4 regions of the Paenibacillus sp. FSL H3-0286 genome follow, and region 1 is predicted to be linked to each of the others. Evidence: riboswitches for the same ligand, from Rfam matches in the RefSeq annotation. Region 1 holds a riboswitch; each other region holds the start of a gene.
The links. A riboswitch is a leader RNA that binds a small molecule or an ion and turns the genes downstream of it on or off. The one in region 1 is predicted to bind cyclic di-GMP.

Region 1 (4,559 bases):
TTTAATTGACTGTAGCGTATTATTTTCTGTCAGTAATTTTCCCCAGGTCATCATATAGACCCATTTATTTTGTTTCTCAGTTAATATATCCGGGTTCGGCAGTTGCCCACTCTCCCCGATTCCGATAGGTTTACCCTCGGCCAATGCGAGCAGATCCTCATAGTAGGACTGTTTATAATCGTTATTGTAGATATCCGCAGCCAGAACATCGAGTTTATCCCCACCGGGATAATATGCAGCATATGGATCTGACCATTCATTCGGCGCATTCGGATTCCACACCCACAGTAGATTATTTAGCTTGTGTGTGTTTACAAAACGATCATAGACAATACTCCACAGCTCTGAAAAATTGTCCTTTTTCCCCCACCAAAACCAACCACCATTCATTTCATGGTAAGGTCGCCATAAGACCGGAACTCCGGCATCACGCAGCTGACCCAAATATCCAGCAACCTCGTCTAGATCTGAGATTAGCCTCTTATACTGAGCTGTCCCAGGTGTAACATAAGCATTAAATTTCTCTTGACTGAGACTTCTGTTTACATTGGACCACTCTGGAGAGGTTCCCGGTAAGCTCTGATGGAAGGTCATCGCTACAATGCCACCCTCTTGATGCCATTCAATTGCACTGTCTATAACAGCTTGCCGCTGTTCTGCGATCGTCTCTTCGGATTGATTATTAATCGCCCCTAATTCATAACCATGTAGAACAGCATTTTGTCCCGAAGTATTCTTCAGCTTATGAACCAGTTCATCTGGACTTTCTAGATAATCATGCTGGCCGGACAAGATCCCTTTGCCACGTAGATTTACCAAATTACTTAGCAGTTGCTTGGCTTCTTCAGAAGCCGAAGGATTACTTGGTATAGCTGGAGGTAGGGAGGAAGAAACACTCATAGCCTTCGGAAGACTTTTAACCTCTCCCCAAGGCAGCAAGGAAAAAATAATAAAGACCGGTAACATAGTAAACAACAATCTGTTTTTCTTATAATATTTACGCAAATAAATCCTCCTTTCGGTAGCTGTACTGCCTCCACAGGTGTTAAAAACATACCTGTTATCGGACAATCGTCTTCTGACCTAATGAGGACTATAGCTTAGTAGCTCTGCAATAACGCAGAGCCACTAAGGATCGACCTTTAATTTTCATCAATCAGGAGACATCCGGAAGAAAAAGTGCACTTGCTGGAACTGTCTCTTTAGCTTGACTAGCACTTTCCCACATCAAGCGGACTCTCGCATCGCCTTCATTCTCGTAATACTCCACCTTGATATCATATAGCTGGCCAGCCTTCAGCGTTATAGTGCCCTTACGCTCAGTACCACTTTGCTTAGTCCAACTATCAATCACGGATTCCCCATTCACCCAGACACGGATACCATCATCTGAGGTAGTGTAAAATGTATATTGCTCATTATATAATGGCTTAATTTTACCGCTCCAACGTATGGAGAACCGATCAATCCCGAGGGCGGCATCCGGGGAGCCTTGCCGCCAATTGAAATCGATTATTGCATCAGTTCTGTTAAGAGCTGCTGCTCCCGACAATTGCATGTTGTTGTAATACTCTCCTGCAAGCCCCTTCGCGAGAGGAATTGCTGCCTCCCCCTCTTCTTCAGAAGGTGCCGGCGCTGGTGCGGCGCTAGGTGTCGGTGCCAGACCAGTATTTAATTTATCTCTGGTCAGGGTATAGTTGCTATTCATAAATGTTTTGATTGTGTCTGCACTGTTATTCTCGTAAAGCATTTTTCCCCAGCTCATCATATACGTCCATTTACTTTGCGATTGCTGAAGCTTCTCCAGATTAGGCATTTCACCATTTTCCCCGATCGCAATCGGTTTGCCTGCGGCTAGACTCAATAAGCTGTCATAGTATTTTTGCTGGTAATCATTTTCGTATATATCTGCTGCCAGAATATCTACTTTATCAGCACCTGGATAAGTTAGCGCATAAGGATCTGACCAAACATTGGGAGCATTCGGACTCCATACCCATAACAAATTATTTAATTTATGAACGTTAACAAAACGGTCATACATAATATTCCATAGTGTAGAAAAGTTATTTTTCTTCCCCCACCAGAACCAGTTCCCGTTCATTTCATGATAGGGTCTCCAAAGCACCGGAACATTGGCATCGCGCAAGCTTTTTAAAGAGACGGCCACCTTATCAAGCTCAGCGATCAGATTGTTATATTGCTTGGTACCCGGTGTAACGTAACTATCGAACTCACTCTGGCTAAGTGTTTTTTTCACATTATCCCAGTCATAAGAGGTGCCCGGCAGGTTAGCATGAAAAGTCATAGCTACGATCCCGCCCGCTTTATTCCAGTTGATGGCGCTATTCACCACATTTTGACGTTGCCAAGCCATCGTTGCTTCGGACTGGCCACTGATCGCACCCATTTCATAACCGTGAAGAGCCGCATATTGTCCGCTGGTTCCCTTCAGCATATTGTTAATTTCATCTGGACTTTCTAAATAGTCATGTTGACCGGCAATAATACCTTTTCCTGAGATCGAGTAAAAATAGTTAAGCAGCTTTACGGCTTCAGGTGAGGCACCTGGGGTAACTGGCGTTCCAGAATTTGAAGCAGCTATGACAACAGACGGCGAAATTCCAACAGCAAGCGGAAGTGCAGTCAGAAACAGGACGAGTGACAGAAATGCACCAAACAATCGATACGTACGGTAAGCTTTCAAAATAATCTCCCTTTCGGTAGCCAGGCTGCCACTCTTTCGAAGGCCCTATAGCTTTGCGTCCCTACCTTTCGATAGGTTTGCCTTTTCAATTTAAGAGAAATAATCTCTCTTACCGTAAGTATCGACGACAATTAATGATATATTTAGTGTTTTTATGACTTTTTTTGATAATTGAGTCAATTTACCTGTTTCAAGAAAATTTGAATTGGTTAAATAGATAGGTTAGACCTATGAAATGAATTGTTGTAGTTCTATATCATTCCAGTCTAAAGTAATACGTATGTTATCTTCTTCTACTAATTCAGACCCCGTCTGTACCTCTATAAACTCAACATCCGTCAAAGCAAGGATCGCGTGCTTCGTTCCTTCCGGTATACGTACCACGTCCCCAGCCTTCACATTATGTTTTTTCTCATTCAGCACAATACTAGCTTCGCCGCTGACGATTGTCCAAATTTCACTACGCTTGCGATGTAATTGATAGCTGATATTATTCCCCTCGGATATAAAAATCCGTTTGGTCAGCACTTCATTGCCTTCATCATATTTCACATAATCAATAACTTTGTAATGACCCCAACGGCGTTCCTCGTACATCGGTCTTTGTTCAAAGGTCTTCAGCACTTCTTTAATCCGTGGGCTCTCAGCTTTATGGGTAACTAGAATCCCATCCGGGCTAGCCGCAATGATCAGATCCTTCGCACCAATTACCGTTATCGGAATGTCCAGCTCATTAATCAAGCAAGTCCCCTCAGAATCCGCCGTCACAAAACCTTTTCCTACATGCTTGCTGCTCATTTCCTCTGTCAGCGTATTCCACGTTCCAAGATCCTTCCAGAATCCATCATACGGCTGCACCACAATATGTTCTTCTTTCTCCACCACTTCATAATCAAAGCTGATGGAAGACAATAGCTTATACTGCTTCTGCAATTCTTCATATCCTAAAGGCAACCCTTTACGCTGCAAAATATCTAACAAGTACCCTAAGCGGAAGGCAAACACTCCGCAATTCCACAAGGCATTTTGTTCGATGAGCTGTTCTGCTTGTATGCGGTCTGGTTTCTCTTGAAAGTGACTCACCTTCATAAAACCATTTTCCCCCGCCTCTTCGGTGGTAGGAATAATATATCCGTATTTCTCTGAGGCATGTTCAGGAACAACACCCATTAGAGCCAGATTTGCTCCACTTTCCAGCATGGTCTCCTCAAGCATAGCTATGGTATCGAAAAAGGATGCTTCTACATAAGGGTCAACAGGCAATATTGCTACCGTCTCCGCTGGAGAAACACCTGCCACTGAATAAAGATAGGTAGCTGTTAAGGCGATAGCCGGAAAAGTATCCCGACGCTCCGGTTCAACGATAATCGGCACATGACTTCCCAGTTGGCTTTGTATCATTTCTACTTGGCCGCGGCCGGTGGCCAGATAAGATGATTCTGCCATCCCTGCTTCCTCCAGCTGTCTCCAGACACGTTGTACCATGGATTCTGGTTCACCTTGAGGGCTTTCAAGTACCTTTAGAAATTGCTTTGAACGTGAGTCGTTGGACAACGGCCATAACCGTTTACCTGAACCGCCTGATAGAAGTACCATTTTCATAGAATGAACCCTCCTTGAATTATGGAAATCGAGCATATTTGAATTGTTATCAAAACGTCAGCTTCCACTTAGCCTTATTTCGAGCGGATGCACTAAAAAAATTTGTTAGGTAGAAACCACTCCAAGGGATTTTGGACTTCCGATCGCTGTTATCCTCAGATTTCCTGATTGAACCGCTTCTCGCGGTAGAAATCCGAGGATAGCATATGCTTTCGAAGCTAGCTTTCCTACGGAAATCTTTCGGGCGAAC
Region 2 (4,559 bases), 1.3 Mb from region 1:
TTTTGAATTGTTCTGGATCCGTGGTCTTGGTCATAAAAGGAATCTTTTCTAAACCTTCGAAGCGGATCAATGGCGCTTTCCCTTGTTCCTCTGCTGTATAGGGATTTACGATATAAACGGTGCCGCCCTTAGTCACTTCATGTGCATAATAACTATTCATAGCAAATTCAGGAACGGTTATAATGTTCTTACCTGGACGCAATTGCACACCTCTAGCCCAAACATTCCAAGCGGCCTCTTGTTGAGAAAAGACTAAAGAAGGTAGCTTATCGTTAGAAGCTGCATCCACATAAACGTTGATCGTATCTCCAGGCATTGCAACGAGACCTGTAGGCTGGTTGTTCGTACCAAAACCAATTCTCAGGTTTTCCTGCGCATGCTTTTTCATATCTCCACGTTGTTCCGCCTCAATGATGGTGCCTTCGGTTTGAACTTCACCATTCACTAGCCTCTTAGCTAAATCCAAAGAATCTTTCAGGATTGGATAGAGCGGATGTACTTTTGCCGCTTCTTCTAATTCGTTGATTGCTTCGACGCTATTATAAGCAGGCACAACCGCACTCATCGTTCCATCTGTGAAAATACCATTTACAGCTTCGCTTACTTTATCTTCTGTATAAAATCTAAATTCAGCCGCAAAAGGTCTGTTGATATTAGCTTTTGTGAACTTAAATTTTAATCTTTTAAACTTCGTCGGTTCGAATTTAAATTCCAGAAAGTCATTGGTACTAATCGCGGTTCCGCTAGATACAAGTTGGAAGGTCTCTCCTTTACTCGTCTCTGATGCATAGATTTCAAAAGCCTCTGGGAATCCTTTGCGGTTATCTCTAGCCAAAAAAGCCACTCTGTCCAGCACTTCCGCTTGCGCTAGTTCAAACACGACTTCATTCGTGAAGCTTGCATCATTGTTTTTGTTCGTTTCCCAATGCGTAGTGGGCTGGTCATCCAGCATATATTCAGGCTTCGTACCTGGGTAGCTTCCACCGTTCACCGTTACTTTTGATACGTTTGCATTCGGCATTCTATAAGCTTGGCTATAGGCATTTTCATAGGCTGTTCCATACCCTTTTAGCTTCGAAACCTTGGCTGCCGTTGCCTCTACCTGATGGTTCTTCAAAAGGATCTTTGCATTCTCTATCTCTTCTTTAAACTGCGCATACAGTGGATGTGCCTGCACTTCATTCTCTAAAGCTGTTAATTTCTCTGTCGTATTAAAGGCAGCACTAACTTGGCTCAAGGTATCATCTGTAAATAATTTTTTCATTTTAGCAGAGACACTATCCTCTTTATAAAAAGAAAACTCAGCCGCACTCGCCCAATCTTGGTTCGCTTTTTTGAAGACAAATTTAAGTCTCTTAAAAGCCGTAGGTGCGAACTGAATCTCCACTACATCACCGGTTGAGCCTGTATATTCTCCAGAAGACACGAGCGTAAAATCACCCGCATCGGTAGTGGAGCCGTAGATATCAAATTCTTGAGCAAAACCTTTACCTTTCGCACCGGATTGCCTAGCCGCGTATACCATTCTATTTAATTCAGTGGACTCATTGAAAACAAACACAACCTCATTCGTAAACGTTGAACTATTCGGTTTGCCAGTCTCCCAATGCGTGCTCATATCCCCATCCATAGCCTTAGCTATAGGCGAGCCTGAGTAGTTGCCACCGTTATTTGTGATGGATTTAATATTTGCTGGATTCATTCTAAAAACCTCATTATAGGCATTTAGAGCATCCTTGCCGTACAGCTCAAACGGAATAACCGAGGCGTTGCTTAATAAGTTAACCTTACTTTGCGCCACTGTTTTTGTTACATTTACCTTGCTTGCCTCACTTGCTAAAGCATAACCTGCCTCACTCGAAAAACTGGCCAACATGGCCGCCGATGTAGCGATCGCAATCATTTTCTTCATCTCTTCTTACCCCCAGATGTCATATGAATCTCTCCAGTGCCCAAAAATGGGCACAAAAAAAACTACCCCAAAAGAGTAGCTTGATTGCGTATAAAGTCGCCTAAAAATTAAGACTTAATTTTTATTAAACCTTAACAAGCATAAACGCCTTCGGCGTCCTTATAAGGACGGTAAGCGTTTAAGCGAGAAATATAAGATATTAAGTATAGTTTTATAACTTATACTTTCTTATATTTTAACAAAAAGCGTTACGCACTCTTTGGCAGCTGGCTGACAATAGTTATGATAACCTTAGTCCCTATAGCTTTGCGTCCCTACATTTCCATAGGTTTGCCTATGAAGTTTCGAATACATTCAAAGAGTAACATAAGCCTAGATCTGATCGCATGATTAATTGGTATGAAATGAGTATAGGTAATTGCAATTAGTTTTTCTTATGTGATAGATATTATTTATCGACTATCCCGGAAGAGAAGGACATCCTTTAGGACTGTAGGTCTACTTAACTCTCCGATCCAAACAAACCCCGGAACCAATTCCACACATCGCCCGTGACGGGAATTAATCCGAAACCATGTTCGCCAACTACGATTACACCATATGCCCATTGTCCGATAGCTATGGCACCCCCAGCGATCCTGCCTATCGCTATCGCACCAAACGCCGTATCCCCTATGGCGATGGCCCCCAACGCTTTTTCCGCGATTGCGATCGCTCCTACAGCCACGCCTGCAATCGCAATCGCTCCCACTGCGAAGCCAAGCCAGCTAAGTGCTATTGCTCCGATCGCTAACCACATTCCCAGTGATATTGCTCCTAAGGATAATACGCCCACGCTTATCGCACCTATGGAAATCAAGCCAACAGCTACATCTCCAATAGCGATTAATCCAACGGCTGTCTTCACACGGGGTTTACCTCCACGGCCATACGCTTGACCTGAGTATCGCCCTAGATTACTGCGAATACTGATGACCGGAAATGAGGGAGAAGGCCATTGATAATCAATCTCTCGTCCATCAAAGCCCCTAGAATCCGCCCAGCGCGTTACAAATTGATGCCATTTCATATCTATCCCGTCCCCCTTTTCAAATTACCTAAATTATACAACCCCGGGGGTTGGCTGTACTCAGACTCTGACCTGAAATTCATCTCATCCTCTGGACGGATATATACTCATTAGGATTACTGTTTGGGAATAGGATCAGGCTTTCCAAATAAATAGCCCTGAAACAACTGATAACCACTCTGCTTAAGCCATTCAAAGTCCTCTCTAAACTCCACACCTTCTGCTAAAGGAACGGATTGGATTTCTAAAGCTTTTTCTAAAAATTGCTTTGCTATTTTCTGTTTGTTCAGATCGCTGGACACACCCTGAACATATTTCATATCCAGCTTCATGTAATGGGGTTTAAGCTCCAATAACATCTCGATCGTGCTGAAGCCCTCACCAACATCATCTAAAGCGTATTCAAATCCCCGATCCTTGTAATATGTCAAAATAGCTTTCAAATGAGCGAGATCATCCACTTTCTCCGTCTCAACAACTTCAAAGACAAAAAGAGAAGGATCGACGCCTAATTGATTGGCCAGTTCAACGGTTGATCTTAAGCAGAACTCTGGAGCGTAGATCGACGTTGGGATAAAATTAATAAACGTTTTTTTATTTAAGGGTGCAGCATATTTTACAGCCGTCATTCTACATAACCGGTCTAAAGCATATAAACGCCCACGATTCCGTGCCGCCGCAAAAATCTCATTAGGATAGATAAGAGATCCGTCTTCTTTTTTAAATCTGGATAGGAGCTCGTATGCAAAAATCTCTTCCCTTACGTTCACAATCGGTTGGAAGTAGCAAGTAACAAGACCCTTAGTGATAACCTCATCAATCCACTCCATATCAAGTACAGTGGGTAATTCGGATAGAGGTCTCCATGTTTGGTCATCTATACGGAATTCAACCTGCTCCGACTCCATATGGTCATTACAGAAATCCAGAAAATCCCGCACCCCAGCCTCCTTAATTGTAATCACATTTTCTTCCACCTTATGTATCGTATTACTTCTACTCAAGTGATGAATAACCTCAGGTAAAACCCTAAGATTAAGCTCACCATGAGCCTTGATTTGAAAATTCAGCTCTCTTACTACACAATGATTACAAGCCACATTCATAACCCCTTTAATAATCGATTCTCTGAAAAAGATCCCGGAACGGCTCTTCTCAATCGAAATCCGTATACTCCAGTAAATACGCCGGGTCTAACACGGTGATCTGCTGATGTTGAATCTCAATAATCTTTTGTTCTTGCAGATCTTTTAGCACAAGGGTAGCCGTCTCCCTTAACGTTCCGATCATATCACGCGCTCTCGCATCATGAAATTTCATTTCATATAATAACCGATTCGATAAAAATAAACGCTCCATTTGCAGCAGCATCAATTGATCCTTAATCAACGGGTAATCGGCAACCATCTGCTTAAAAGGCTCATGTTTAATCTCAAATAATACAGTATCATTCATAGCCACCGCAGACAGCACTCTTATATTGGAGGGATGGATCACTTCCAGATCGCCATAATCCCCGAATAGATAATGTAGGCATGATCCACATTCCATAGTTTTGTATGCCAACATACTGATAAT
Region 3 (4,559 bases), 1.3 Mb from region 1:
CTTTCAAATTCCAACCCCCAGTGATTGTTTGATCACCTATAACCAACTGAGCGGTATTATAGTGGACAATTCCTTTTTTAAGCGAATCATTTTCATCTATTAGAATTTGGATATCCAAAGGGGTAACCACTAGCTGATCTAAGGTTATGCCGGTCTTTTCTTGAAATTCAGGACTGTTATACAGTTTCTTAGTGTAAATCGCCTCACTTGCTTTTTGTCCATCTGCTTTAAAATCGAACTTCCACGTACCTGAAAATCGTTTCGCTTCTTCAATGTAACTAAAATGAAGACTAGCTTCCTTCCAATCTGATTCAGTTATATTGAAAACCTGTTCAATAAATAAATCCGATCCTTCGTTAGGCATGATGGTTGGAATTGCTTCATTCTTTTGACCACCAGTACTAACTACCAAATGTGGATTACCCCGTCCTAAGTCAGATGGTGATGCAGCGACTTTGTAACGGATAATGGTTTGATTGGAAACATATCGAACGGATTCGATTTGAATGCTTGGATATTGCTTAACTCCAGTATTGATAGTATCCCCTGCTTGATGATTAGATTGTAAGGGAATATTCCGATCACTGTAAAAAATGAGATTCCGTGCTTCAAACCTGTAGTCCTTTTTATCATCCTTTAATGTATCAGGTGTCTCATATACTCCAATGAGTTTCTGGCTTTCAGGATCGTATTCTAAATAACCGTATACCTTTGCCTTGGCACCGGATTCACTAGTCATGATGTTTTCCTCTGTAGCAAATCCAGTATATTTGGATAGATCAGATTTAGTATCAAGTGATAACAGCATTTTCATTTTTTCTCCATCAGTTACAACACCGTTCAAATTCATTGTTACTCCTGAACTGGAAGTTTGAAGATTATACTGTTGACCGATGCCGTTATTTAATGCATTGCTCACACTTCGACCACCAATTTTATCCCAATTAATCGTCATACTAGCGAATACAGGAATGGCTACAAGTAAGAGGCAAGAGAAGACAATACTGATAGGAATAACCTTTTTATTAGACCTAGGAGTATTCTGGGAGGCATGCAGATTTCTTTGACGTGTATAAGCTTCTTGTTCTATGGCAGTCCACATCAAATCATAATCCGGTCGGGGAATATGTTTATCTTTTTCAATAAAGAGACTCATTACTATTCAGCTCCTTTAGTTGGGTTCCACCCATTCTATTTAGTATTTTAAGTCCCTTGTTCAGTCTGGATTTTACAGTTCCTTCGGGTATGCTCATAACTTTAGAGATCTCGGGTACAGTCAATTCGTTTATAAAACGAAGGACTACTACCATTCTGATTTTGTCAGGAAGCTGACTGTATAACCCTTGTAATTCTTTTTTAGTTTCCTGTCGATCCAAACGTTTTTCTACAGGGTTTGATTCCTCAAACCTGGATAGTAAATAATTACGTACTTCTTTCATCCACCCCGTCTTACGCCTTTTGATCACACTGTTGCACTCATTCGAAGCAATTCGTAAAATCCAAGCTTTCAAGTTTCTTACCTTCGACTTATCCGCTAAGATAACTTTTACAAATACCTCTTGGGAAATATCCTCCGCATCTGCCTGATTTTTCATTAAGTAGTAACAAAAATAATATACTTGTTCTTTATAGAGCTCGAAAATTTCCCGGTCACTCATTTTGCTGCACCCCCTGTCTTTACTGTTCTCATTAATAAGACTTATAAGCGTATGTAATCGTTCATTTTTCATTTTGATTGTAGTATTTCTTCTGAGTATCATAGCGAATTCGAATGGAAGATAAGTCGTTTACAGGTAATTATAACCATGATAAAATTAGCGGTGGGACATGCGTCCGTAATCTATTAAAACTAATTGAATGTCCGCGTTAAAGGTAAAATCATCGAAAGATGATGACACAAAGCCATGGGTCTAAAACCTTTCGACAGAAGGAAATGATCGCCAGGCCGCCATAGGGATGTCTTATGAAGCATAAAGGATAGCTCTAAGAATATGTAGTCTATTTTGAGCTCTTTTATTATTTCGACCTATACGGCGTTACATTATCGCAAGGGGCCGAAAGGGGAAGTACATGAACAGTTTTTTCAAAACAATAGGTACTAGTTTGGCAGTAGGTGCTTTATTGCTGTCCGGAACGATCGGATGGATGTCTAATCCAGGAGTAGTGTCAGCAGCTACCTCAACAGTAGTAACCGCGGATCAGATGATCAGCAAAGTAACGGCAGCCTCCAAAGCAATAAAGAATTTCCATCTGGATGTGACCAAAAAACAGGATATTCAAAGCGGCGGGGTGCGTATCAGCAACACCAACACTCTGAAGCTGGATATCAACCGTCTGCCGAATTTTGCCGCAGCAGGCACTGTCGCTAGTAGTCTTTTAGAAACATCGTACAGTCTATATGCCAATGACAAGGAGTTTTACTATCTTGTAGACGGAAGTGAACTGATCGATGAATCTGAAGATGAAGGTTACGACGATGACGGGGAGCCAATCGATCCTGATGCACAATATTGGCTTGGACTGGAGAAAACGGAATGGGATGCCTTTTACTCTAAAGGCCAATACGATCCTGTTTCCATGCTTGATTCGGTCAAAAGTTATAAAAAATCCATGAAAGTCAGCACTGCTGGCGCACAAACAGTCTTACAATTCACGGTAACCGATCCGACAGCAGCTAAGGGGATAATCAAACTCTATGATCAGGAGAACCTCTGGGATGGAGAGACAGTTCAACCCAAAAGCGTAACGTGGAAATTATTCGTCAATACTAAGACCTGGCAAACGGAAAAGCTGACAGTCGATCTGAGTTATGTGCTGGTAAGTGATGGAGCTAAAGATACATACACCACGAAAATCGAAGCTAAATATTCCAAAAATAATAAAGGTGCAGCCATTGTAAAACCGGCCGAACTAGAATAATAAGGACGATTCATAACGAGCGAAAAGCGCTGTTCAGCGGAACAGCGCTTTTTGTTGTATCCAACAGCAGTTCTTTATTAGTTGACAAGAATAAATCATTGCTGTAATTTATATGTATGCGCATGTATATAATAATTTCTCTAAATATAATTTAATGAAAGTTGGGAAAAAGATGATAGCACTAGACACAGCATTAACTTTTCGCAGAGGGCTGACATTAAAAAACCGAGTGGTTATGGCTCCAATGACCACGCGAATGAGCTTTTATGACGGTGTAGTAACACAAGATGAATTGAAATACTATTCGCTAAGAACGGGCGAAGTAGGTGCGGTCATCACTGCGGCAGCAAATGTACAAGAGGGTGGAAAAGGATGGGAAGGTGAACTTAGTGTTTCCTCCGATGAATTTATTCCTAGCCTCAGCCGATTAGCATCTACTATTAAACGAAATGGAACAAAGGCTATTTTACAGCTATTCCATGCAGGAAGAATGACAGATTCAAAAATATTGCGTGGCGTACAACCCGTTTCCTCCAGCGCCATTGCTGCCGAACGCCCGAATGCAGAAATTCCAAGAGCATTAACAGAAGATGAAATTTTCGGTGTAATTGAGGATTTTAAAAAAGCGACTCAACGTGCTATTCAAGCTGGATTTGACGGGGTAGAAATTCATGGAGCAAACACATATTTAATCCAACAATTCTTCTCTCCACACTCCAACCGTCGTGAAGATCAATGGGGAGGAAGCTTAGAGAAAAGATTTAATTTCATTAACCAATTAGTGGATGCAGTTATTGCTGTCGTTGACAATTCAAAGGTTAAGGATTTTATTGTCGGTTATCGTTTTTCTCCAGAAGAATATGAAGAGCCTGGAATTAAAATCACCGATACCTTTTATCTTATTGATAAATTAGCTGATAAAAAGCTGGATTATCTGCATATTTCATTAGGGGATTTTAAGAAAGTATCTGCATCAGAAGATTTTAAAGAAAAATCAATCCTGCAATATGTGCATGAGAAAATCAATGGCCGTGTACCTTTAATTGGGGTAGGAGATATCCGTACCAAACAGGACGCAGAGGACACGTCGACAAATGCTGAATTAGTAGCAGTAGGACGATCTCTTATCATTGATCCTCATTGGACAAGTAAAGTGCTGGAGGGTAAAGAAGATATCATCAGAAGAGTACTTGCTGATCAAGATAGAGAAGAACTTGTAGTAGAGAATGGTATTCTAGAATTCCTTAAATTAATGATGCCTGATCGTTTACGCTAAACCCAAACACAGTTTTGAGGTCTAAATCTATAACGTTCCGCGGTAAATTCCGCGGAACGTTATTTTTCTGTAACGACTCTATTCCCTCTTTAAGATTGTTGTCGTATGTTTCAACATTCGATTCATGAGATTTCGCCGTTCTGTTTTTATGTCGGTGTCGCTTCTCTTTAATGCGTCGCGGATGGGGATGATCTCTGTAATTTTCCTGCCGCTTTTTATTCTTCGATCTACACAAGTCGGGATGTAACCTACGTTAGTTATACTCGTGTGTCCTTTTTCATCCTTCTTTATTTTAAGCGTAAGAATGATACCGCTTTGTGTATAAGGAATATTCATTAGTTTAGTCGAAACAAAATTCCCCAAT
Region 4 (4,559 bases), 380 kb from region 1:
TGTAGCCCAGGTCATAAGGGGCATGATGATTTGACGTCATCCCCACCTTCCTCCGGTTTGTCACCGGCAGTCACTCTAGAGTGCCCAGCATTACCTGCTGGCAACTAAAGTTAAGGGTTGCGCTCGTTGCGGGACTTAACCCAACATCTCACGACACGAGCTGACGACAACCATGCACCACCTGTCTCCTCTGTCCCGAAGGCCGCTGCTATCTCTAGCAGATTCAGAGGGATGTCAAGACCTGGTAAGGTTCTTCGCGTTGCTTCGAATTAAACCACATACTCCACTGCTTGTGCGGGTCCCCGTCAATTCCTTTGAGTTTCAGTCTTGCGACCGTACTCCCCAGGCGGAGTGCTTACTGTGTTAACTTCGGCACCAAGGGTATCGAAACCCCTAACACCTAGCACTCATCGTTTACGGCGTGGACTACCAGGGTATCTAATCCTGTTTGCTCCCCACGCTTTCGCGCCTCAGCGTCAGTTACAGCCCAGAAAGTCGCCTTCGCCACTGGTGTTCCTCCACATATCTACGCATTTCACCGCTACACGTGGAATTCCACTTTCCTCTTCTGTACTCAAGCCACCCAGTTTCCAGTGCGACCTCAGGTTGAGCCCAAGGTTTAAACACCAGACTTAAATAGCCGCCTGCGCGCGCTTTACGCCCAATAATTCCGGACAACGCTTGCCCCCTACGTATTACCGCGGCTGCTGGCACGTAGTTAGCCGGGGCTTTCTTCTCAGGTACCGTCACTCCGGTAGCAGTTACTCTACCGGACGTTCTTCCCTGGCAACAGAGCTTTACGATCCGAAAACCTTCATCACTCACGCGGCGTTGCTCCGTCAGGCTTTCGCCCATTGCGGAAGATTCCCTACTGCTGCCTCCCGTAGGAGTCTGGGCCGTGTCTCAGTCCCAGTGTGGCCGTTCACCCTCTCAGGTCGGCTACGCATCGTCGCCTTGGTGGGCCGTTACCCCACCAACTAGCTAATGCGCCGCAGGCCCATCCCTCAGTGACAGATTGCTCCGTCTTTCATTCTTCTCTCAGGAGAAAAAAGAAATTATCCGGTATTAGCTACCGTTTCCGGTAGTTATCCCAGTCTGAAGGGCAGGTTGCCTACGTGTTACTCACCCGTCCGCCGCTAAGTCACTTTGAAAGCAAGCTTTCAAAGTGACTCCGCTCGACTTGCATGTATTAGGCACGCCGCCAGCGTTCGTCCTGAGCCAGGATCAAACTCTCCAATTAGTATTGAAAAGAGCGATATGCTCATTTTGAAACATCTGACGAGAAAATTAATTCTCTAATTTTGGATTTCACTTGCGTGATTTCCTACTCACTCGTTGTTCAGTTTTCAAAGATCAAGTTCTCGTTGGCGCCGTTTAATGTCTCAGCAGCAACTCTTATAATATATCATGTTGTTTTCAGAAATGCAAGCTTTATTTTTCGAAGCTTTTTATCAGCCTCGTCTATATCGCCTGTACGCTGTCTAACAACGCTTACCTATAATACCCCAACTATTAATAGAAAAGCAACCCCTAATATAAAAATAAACAACTGGCTTAATAATTAAGCCAGTTGTTTATTTAATAGAGTTATGTTTCTAGGGACGAACTTAATAGTATTTTGCCGCAGTATATTTGCTTGAGGCTTTAATTAAATCGGTTTTCTTATCACTCTTTGCAAGTCCTGCATCCACTGTAGTATCAATGGTAACCCACTTCCCATTAAGCAACACTTCGTTCCATGCATGATATTGCGTAACGTAGCTTGTATTCCCCATTACCAACTTAGCAGGAACATCTACACTCCGCAGCATTGCGGCAAAAAGAGAAGCGTAATCATAGCAAATCCCTTTTTTAGTAGTCAATGTCTTATCGATGCTTGGAATATAATCAGTAGTTACACTATTAGCAAGAGAGTAATCATATTGTACATTCGCAACTACATAGTTATAGATCGCTTTAACTTTCTCTTCGTCTGTTGTTTTGCCTTGTACTAATTGTTTAGCTTTGACAATCGCTTTATCAGAAGAACTCCATTTCACATTCTGTACGGAGCCCAAATATACGGAATTCGAGTCACTCATGGTTACGTCTACTACTTCGGAATATAATGCTTTGTATTTATTGCCGGTTGTGTTCTCCAGAACAGAAACCTTATACGTCCCATTTCCTTGTTGCAAAGGGAAGTCCTCAGCTTGTCCAGAAGCATACAAGTTATATGTATAGCTGCTGTTATCTTTGGTGATCATGAGTTTGATTCTTTTATCTTTCGGAATATCATAGTTAATACCAATAACACCTTGAGCCACTTTGGATGTAATCAACCAGCTGGCATCTGCACTTGCAGCTTGAGCTGTACTTACCGGAACTGAAGTCATTAGGACGAACAACGCCACCAGCATAAAATAAACCTTTTTCACGGATAAAACTCCTTTCGGTAGCTGGCTGCCATCCTTTCGGGAAGGCCCTTTAGCTTTGCGTCCCTACCTTTCGATAGGTTTGCCGTTATCGTATAAGCTCTATCTGTTCTAGCTTTACTAGATATAATTGATAGAATCCATTTGAAACAAACAAAAAAAGCCTCTTCATTCGGTAGCTGGCTGCCATCCTTTCGGGAAAAGGCCCTTTAGCTTTGCGTCCCTACCTTTCGGAAGGTTTGCCGTTATCGTGTTTAGCTTTCATAGTATAATACTATCATATTTATAGTTGTGAACAAGACCTAATTTACTAGATTACCCATTATTTTATAAATATCTCCCGGTATTTGTGTTTTCTTGTCATTCACTATTCTCCTTTTGTTAATTTGGCATGAACAATCAGCCGATGCGTTGGATTCACTAGCGGATCACATGTAATCAGAGTAAGAATCTTATCCTTGTCATTCCCGTCAAGAACGGAGACATCACTCGGATCTACAACAGAAATATCGTATACCTCATAGTTAAACACCTGATCACTAGTCTTTACCGTGATAACATCCCCCACAACAACCTCATTCAATCTGTTAAACAAACGCCCCGTAGTTCTAGCCCGATGCGCCGCGATTGCAGCATTCCCGATCTCTCCAAGGGGTGCCGTTTCTTTCATATGGGCTGCAGCATGTTTCATATTAGCTTTTGTAGCCCCTTCTAATACAGGCAGCTTCAAATCAATCTTATCGATTTCAATTAGTGCGATTACTTTGCCACCGACTTCAATCTCCGGTTCAGGCTTTTCTGTCTCTTGGGGTTGGGGCTGTGCCTGGGCATCCAGAACCGATTCCTCTGCTAACAGCTGAGTAACTTCAGCATACCTGCTCTTTAGATCTGGCTGGGGAGTACTATCGGCAGTGCTTAGTTCAGCCGTTTCTAATAACTTCTCCTGCTGCCTGTCGTTGTACCACTCGTTAGCTGTCGGATATAACATGATAAGTATCCCAGCCAGTATGAGTAGATAGGAGAATTTACGCAATGTTATTCACCTCCGTATATTGTTTCTATGGTTATATACAAATCAAGCAGAAACAGCTACTTGCCTTTAAGCATAGCAACTCCTTCTGCCTGAAATTAATGTTTAAAATACCCATTTACGACTTCCAAAGAAATTGATGATCACCGTGATAAAGGTAACCAGCACCTTGGAGATCAAGACTTGAATACCTAGTTTGTCTGTCAACAGATGCATTAACAACAGTGATATTCCGAGCACTACCAGATTCAGCACGATAAACTTGACCAGCTGTACGCGGTCGAAGCCTTCTTTATTCCCCCGGTTGCGATCACGAAAGGTAACTTTTTTATTCAAAATAAAGCTATTCGCCGTGCCTGCACTATAGGAGATCACCTGCGCCAATGCGTATACCATCCCTAGTGAATTCAACAATGTGAAAATCACAAAATCAATAAGCGTATTGAGCAAACCTACGGCATTAAATTTGAGGAACTGTATGAATGCAGCGCGCAAGTTCTTATCTGACATCATTGTGGTCCTTCCGGCGGTCCAGTTGTTCTTCGTTCTGGTAGCCTTTAGTCTCACTAACAATATATAGCGGTCTATCTTTAGACTCGTCATAAATCCGTCCGATATACTCCCCAATCACACCCAACAGCATCAGAACAATACCGTTAAAGAGCAGATTGACACCTACAATGGAAGCCCAGCCCGGAACCGTCCAGGAGGTGAAAAATATCCTTTGGAACAAGACGAAAAATAAATAGAGAAAGCTAGAAAATGAAAGAAAGAATCCAATATACGTAGCAATCTTAAGCGGCTTATGTGAAAAAGAGGTGATGCCATCTAACGCAAAACGAATCATTTTCTTCAGCGGATATTTGGTTTCTCCGGCAAAACGTTCTTCCCGTTCATATTCCACCATAGTCTGCTTGAAGCCAACCCAGCTCACCAAACCTCTGACATAGCGGTTCTTTTCTTTAAGTCCCCGCAGGACATCACATACCTTACGGTCAATAAGACGGAAATCGCCTGTATCCGTAGGAATATCTACACTTGTCATACTGCTGAGCAGGCGGTAAAAAAGCTTCGCGGTGACCTTTTTGAACATCGTTTCTCCGTGGCGCTTCAGA

Region 2: another riboswitch for cyclic di-GMP. It lies ahead of MHB37_RS30755 (NPCBM/NEW2 domain-containing protein); the one in region 1 lies ahead of MHB37_RS04805 (glycosyl hydrolase).
Region 3: another riboswitch for cyclic di-GMP. It lies ahead of MHB37_RS10310 (DUF6612 family protein); the one in region 1 lies ahead of MHB37_RS04805 (glycosyl hydrolase).
Region 4: another riboswitch for cyclic di-GMP. It lies ahead of MHB37_RS03205 (transglutaminase family protein); the one in region 1 lies ahead of MHB37_RS04805 (glycosyl hydrolase).

Annotation. Positions count from the first base shown of each region.
Region 1 is NZ_CP150285.1:1,116,294-1,120,852, reverse strand. Features, by position in the region: gene MHB37_RS04810 (glycosyl hydrolase) at 1-1,005, opposite strand, end outside; gene MHB37_RS04805 (glycosyl hydrolase) at 1,157-2,707, opposite strand; cyclic di-GMP riboswitch class I at 2,720-2,799, opposite strand; gene MHB37_RS04800 (sugar phosphate nucleotidyltransferase) at 2,936-4,309, opposite strand.
Region 2 is NZ_CP150285.1:6,904,149-6,908,707, forward strand. Features, by position in the region: gene MHB37_RS30755 (NPCBM/NEW2 domain-containing protein) at 1-1,912, opposite strand, end outside; cyclic di-GMP riboswitch class I at 2,171-2,257, opposite strand; gene MHB37_RS30760 (hypothetical protein) at 2,415-2,981, opposite strand; gene MHB37_RS30765 (EAL domain-containing protein) at 3,098-3,946, opposite strand; gene MHB37_RS30770 (Crp/Fnr family transcriptional regulator) at 4,137-4,550, opposite strand.
Region 3 is NZ_CP150285.1:2,400,745-2,405,303, forward strand. Features, by position in the region: gene MHB37_RS10300 (DUF4179 domain-containing protein) at 1-1,156, opposite strand, end outside; gene MHB37_RS10305 (RNA polymerase sigma factor) at 1,140-1,658, opposite strand; cyclic di-GMP riboswitch class I at 1,862-1,953, shown strand; gene MHB37_RS10310 (DUF6612 family protein) at 2,071-2,919, shown strand; gene MHB37_RS10315 (NADH-dependent flavin oxidoreductase) at 3,092-4,195, shown strand; gene MHB37_RS10320 (CapA family protein) at 4,274-4,559, opposite strand, start outside.
Region 4 is NZ_CP150285.1:732,245-736,803, reverse strand. Features, by position in the region: rRNA gene MHB37_RS03210 (16S ribosomal RNA) at 1-1,240, opposite strand, end outside; gene MHB37_RS03205 (transglutaminase family protein) at 1,608-2,417, opposite strand; cyclic di-GMP riboswitch class I at 2,431-2,511, opposite strand; cyclic di-GMP riboswitch class I at 2,586-2,668, opposite strand; gene MHB37_RS03200 (class D sortase) at 2,782-3,447, opposite strand; gene MHB37_RS03195 (GtrA family protein) at 3,550-3,957, opposite strand; gene MHB37_RS03190 (glycosyltransferase family 2 protein) at 3,944-4,559, opposite strand, start outside.